Regions from separate parts of the Streptomyces sp. NPDC092296 genome, predicted to be linked through region 2. Evidence: riboswitches for the same ligand, from Rfam matches in the RefSeq annotation. Region 2 holds a riboswitch; the other holds the start of a gene.
What was found. Region 2 has a riboswitch for thiamine pyrophosphate ahead of ACIQGZ_RS01985 (purine-cytosine permease family protein). Riboswitches for the same ligand answer to the same signal wherever they lie in the genome.

Region 1: linked by a shared signal. The riboswitch ahead of thiO (glycine oxidase ThiO) and the one ahead of ACIQGZ_RS01985 (purine-cytosine permease family protein) in region 2 are both predicted to bind thiamine pyrophosphate.

What each region holds. Positions count from the first base shown of each region.
Region 1 covers NZ_JBIVRB010000003.1:213,205-215,655, reverse strand. The annotation lists gene ACIQGZ_RS11400 (GH1 family beta-glucosidase) at 1-552, shown strand, start outside; TPP riboswitch at 657-770, shown strand; gene thiO (glycine oxidase ThiO) at 764-1,927, shown strand; gene thiS (sulfur carrier protein ThiS) at 1,924-2,166, shown strand; gene ACIQGZ_RS11385 (thiazole synthase) at 2,170-2,451, shown strand, end outside.
Region 2 covers NZ_JBIVRB010000001.1:436,720-439,170, reverse strand. The annotation lists gene ACIQGZ_RS01990 (S1C family serine protease) at 1-537, opposite strand, end outside; TPP riboswitch at 703-833, shown strand; gene ACIQGZ_RS01985 (purine-cytosine permease family protein) at 856-2,220, shown strand; gene ACIQGZ_RS01980 (glycerophosphodiester phosphodiesterase) at 2,329-2,451, shown strand, end outside.

The DNA.
Region 1 (2,451 bases), on a different contig from region 2:
GGGGTGGACCTCCCGATCCGCGCGGGGGACCTGGAGACCATCGCCGCACCGCTGGACTGGCTGGGCCTGAACTACTACTTCCGGCAGATCATCGCGGACGACCCGACCGGCCCGGTCCCCTACGCCCGGCAGCAGCCCGGCCCGGACCCCCGGCGCACCGCGATGGACTGGGAGGTGCACGGCCCCGGCCTGGAGGAACTGCTGGTGCGGCTCTCCGAGGAATACGGCGCCCAGCGCGTCTACGTCACCGAGAACGGCTCGGCGTACCAGGACACCGTGGGCCGGGACGGCTCGGTGCACGACCCCGAGCGCACCGCCTACCTGGAGGAGCACCTCGCCGCCTGCGCCCGCGCGGTCGCCCGGGGCGTCCCGCTGGCCGGGTACTTCGCCTGGTCGCTGCTGGACAACTTCGAGTGGGCGTACGGCTACGACAAGCGCTTCGGCCTGGTCCACGTCGACTACGACACCCAGCAGCGCACCGTGAAGAGCAGCGGACACCGCTACGCCGAGCTGATCGCCGCGCACCGCGCGCGGACCCGGCAGGCCGACTGAGCCGCGCCGGGCCCGCCGCCGGCGGACGGCCGGCCCGGTGCACCCACCCGCCGCCCCGTGGCAGGCCCCTTCGGGCCCGCCACGGGGCGGCGCTATGGTGGGAGGAGCATGAACACGGGAGCCCGGCGCACCGGGCTGAGAGGGAGGCTGCGGCGGCCTCCGACCGTCCGAACCTGATCCGGGTCATGCCGGCGAAGGGAGCATCCGAATCTTGGCACGCACGCATGCCGACGTCCTGATCGTCGGCGGTGGGATCATCGGGCTGGCCGTCGCCTGGCGCACGGCGCAGCGCGGCCTCGCCGTGACCGTGCTCGACCCCGACCCCGGGCACGGCGCCGCGCAGGTGGCGGCGGGGATGCTGGCGCCGGTGACCGAGCTCCAGTACGGCGAGGAGCCGCTGCTGCGGCTGGGGATGGCCTCCAACGCCCGGTACGCCGACTTCGCGGCCGAGCTGGAGCAGGCGTCCGGCCTGCCCACCGGCTACCGCGCCTGCGGCACCCTCGCGGTGGCGCTGGACGCCGACGACCGGGCGGAGCTGCGCGAGCTGTACGACTTCCACCAGCGGCTCGGGCTGGACTCCGGCTGGCTGACCGGCCGGGAGTGCCGCCGCCTGGAGCCGATGCTCGCCCCCTCGGTGCGCGGCGGCCTGCATGTCGCCGACGACCACCAGGTGGACGGCCGCCGGGTGGGCGCCGCGCTGGTGGCGGCCTGCCGCCGCGCCGGGGTCACCCTGGTGGCGTCGGCCGCCGCCCGGCTGACCGTGGCGGACGGCCGGGCGGTCGGCGCACTGGCCGAGGACGGCACGGAGTTCACCGCCGACCAGGTGGTGCTGGCGGCGGGCAGCCGCAGCCATCTGCTGCCGGGGCTGCCGGACGGCGTGCTGCCGCCGGTGCGTCCGGTCAAGGGGCAGGTGCTGCGGCTGCGGGTGCCGCCGGTGTACGCGCCGTTCCTCTCCCGCAATCTGCGCGCGGTGGTGCGCGGCCGGCACATCTACCTGGTGCCGCGCGCCGACGGCGAGCTGGTGATCGGCGCCACCGTGGAGGAGCTGGGGCACGACACCACGGTCACCGCCGGCGGCGTGTACGAGCTGCTGCGGGACGCCCATGAGCTGCTGCCCGGCATCACGGAGCTGCCGCTGGTGGAGACCGGCGCCGGGCTGCGGCCGGGGTCGCCGGACAACGCGCCGCTGCTCGGCCCCACCGCGCTGCCCGGCCTGGTCGCCGCGACCGGCCACTACCGCAACGGGGTGCTGCTGACGCCGGTCACCGGCGACCTGGTGGCCGAGTACCTGGCCACCGGCCGGCTGCCCGAGCCGGCCGTCCCCTTCCTGCCCTCCCGCTTCACCCGCGACACCCTTCAGGAGGCCCTGCGATGAGCCCGTACGACAGCCCGGGAGCCGCTGCGGCCCCGCAGATCGCCCTCTCGGTGAACGGCGAGCCGCGCCGCGTCCCGGCCGACCGGACCCTGGCCGAGGTGGTGGCCACCGTCAGCGCCGCGCCCGCCGGGGTGGCCGCCGCCGTCAACGAGGCCGTGGTGCCGCGCGGCGCCTGGCAGGCCACCACGCTGGCCGACGGCGACCGGATCGAGATCCTCACCGCGGTGCAGGGAGGCTGAGCCATGGCGGACGACACACTCACCATCGCCGGGACGACGTTCACCTCCCGGCTGATCATGGGCACCGGCGGCGCCCCCAGCCTGGAGGTGCTGGAGCAGGCGCTGCGGGTCTCCGGCACCGAGCTGACCACGGTGGCGATGCGCAGGGTCGACCCGACGGTCAAGGGCTCGGTGCTGGAGGTGCTGGCCCGCAACGGCGTCCAGGTGCTGCCCAACACGGCCGGCTGCTTCACGGCGGGCGAGGCGGTGCTGACCGCGCGGCTGGCCCGCGAGGCGCTGGGCACC
Region 2 (2,451 bases):
GTTGCCCGACACCAGGGCGCCGATCCCGCCGCCGATGCCCCCGGCGGCGATGGCCACCGCCGCGACCAGCGCGATCAGCCCGCCGTTGCGGCGGCGGCGCGGCTTGCCCTCGGCGGTGGCGCCGACCGGGTGGTCCGCACCGCCGCCCCAGCCGCCGACCGGGTGGCCTGCGCCGAACGGGTGAGTGCTGGGCGGCGGCCAGGCCGCGCGGTCGGCCTCCGTCTCAACGGCGGCCGCGGGACCGGCACCGTACGGCGCCGCGCCCGGCATGGCCGGCGTCTGCGGCGGCGGGTACGCGGACAGCGGCTGCTGTGCCGTGGCGCCGGGGTCGGCCGGGGCGGGCGGCGGCGGGTACGCGGCCGGCGGCGGAGGGACGGCCGCGGACGGCCCGCCCACCGGGGCGACGGGCGGCGCACCGGCGGACGGCACGGCGGGCTGCTGCGCCGTACGGTCGGGAGCCGGACCCACCGCGTCCTGGCCGCCGGCGGGCTGCGCCCCCTGCGGCCCGGTGAACCCACTCTCGTGCTCGGTGCTCACGGACGACCTCCATGGATGACAGGACCTTGGGACACAGCATTTCCCATCGCCCGTCTGAATGCCGTAAGCAGCACACCCGTGCGGATGGTGGGTTCCTTAGCCGGGGCTGATCTCCGCAGGCCCCGGCCTTGGCCTGGCGGCCCGGTACGCCTAGCATGGCGTGTCGAACTGACACGCGGGAGCTTGGACCTCGACCAGGCTGAGAGGGCACCGGTCGGCCGTACAGGGCCGAGGGGGTGCCGACCGCCGGAACCTGACCGGGTAATGCCGGCGTAGGGAGCATCGGCCGTGACGGCTTCATCGTCCTCGCCTTCGGGCATGTCCACCTCCACCCTGCCCGCCCCCGGGCCGGACCACCCCGGCGGCGAGGCCCCGCTGGTGCTGGACACCACCCCGCCCCGCCCACTGGGCTTCCGCGACCAGGCGGCCTTCTGGGCCAACATGGGCATCAGCCTGATCGGCTTCAGCAGCGCGGCGACCGTACTGGGCACCGGCACCGGCACGCTGTCCTTCGCCGCCGCCGCGACCGCGATCGTGGTCGGCACCGCCGTCGGCACCCTGATGCTGGCCGTCGCCGGGGTGATCGGCGCCCGCACCGGCGCCCCCGCCATGGCGGTGCTGCGCGGCCTGTTCGGCACCCGGCTGTCGTACCTGCCGACGGTGCTCAACATCGTGCAGTGCGTCGGCTGGGGCGTGTACGAGCTCACCGTGATCGCCATGGGCGCCGAGGCGATGACCCACGGCCGGGGCTGGCACTGGCTGTACGTGGTGGCGGCGGGCGCGGTCACCACCGCGCTGACCATCCGGCCGCTGGGCGCCATCGCGCTGCTGCGCCGGTACGTGGCCGTGGCGGTGGGCGCCGCGATGGTGTACTTCACCGTCCAGCTGGCCCGGCAGGGGGTGCCGGACCCGGGGGCGGGCAACTGGCACGGCTTCCTGGGCGCCACCGACTACGTCCTGGCGGTGTCGATCTCCTTCGTACCGCTGGCCGCCGACTACACCCGGCACTCGCGGACGCCCGGTGCCTCCTTCTGGGGGACCTTCTCCGGCTACACCGTGGCGCAGGTGTGGTGCTTCGTGCTCGGGCTGATGGCGCTGCTCCAGGCGCACGGCGACAGCTCGCGGATCTTCGACACCTTCCTCGGGGTCACCGCCGGGTGGGCGTTCTTCGCGGTGCTGGTGCTGCGCGAGGTGGACCAGTCGTTCGCCAACGTCTACTCGACCGCGATGTCCGTCCACAACCTCTTCCCCAGGGTGGACCGGCGGGTGCTGACCGTCGGGATCGGCGTGCTGGTGACGGCGCTGGCGGTGCCGGTGAAGGAGTTCGGCAGCTGGTACTACGGCTTCCTGGGGCTGATCGGCTCGGTCTTCGTGCCGCTGCTGGCCGTGCTCGCGGTCGACTACTACCTGGGGCGCGGCCGGCGCGGCGGCTGGGACCTGTCCGAGTCCGCCCCGGGCCGGCCGCTGATGCTGCTGCCGTGGCTGCTGGGCTTCGCGACGTACCAGTTCCTCTCGCCGTCCGACATCGGCGGCTGGTGGGCCGGCTTCTGGGACCACGTCCACGGCTGGGCGCACTTCACCCCGCAGGAGTGGACCTCCGCCTCGCTCTTCGCCTTCCTGGTGCCCGCCCTGGTCACCTGGGCGCTGACGCCGCTGACCCGGCGGGACGCGGGCCGGGCGTAACCCCCGGTCGTACGGGCGTCGCCGGACGTTCACCCGGACGTCCACCGGGCCTCGCCGGGGCGCGGCGCGGCCGCCCGTACGCTGGGACGGGTGAGGACAGCCCCAGCCATGGCAGCCGCGGCGGCGCCGCCGGTGCCGCTCGCCGTACCCAACCGCTCGACCGTCCGGGTGGTGGCCCATCGGGGCTCCTCCGGCGCCGTCCCCGAACACACCCTGGCGGCCTACCGCCGG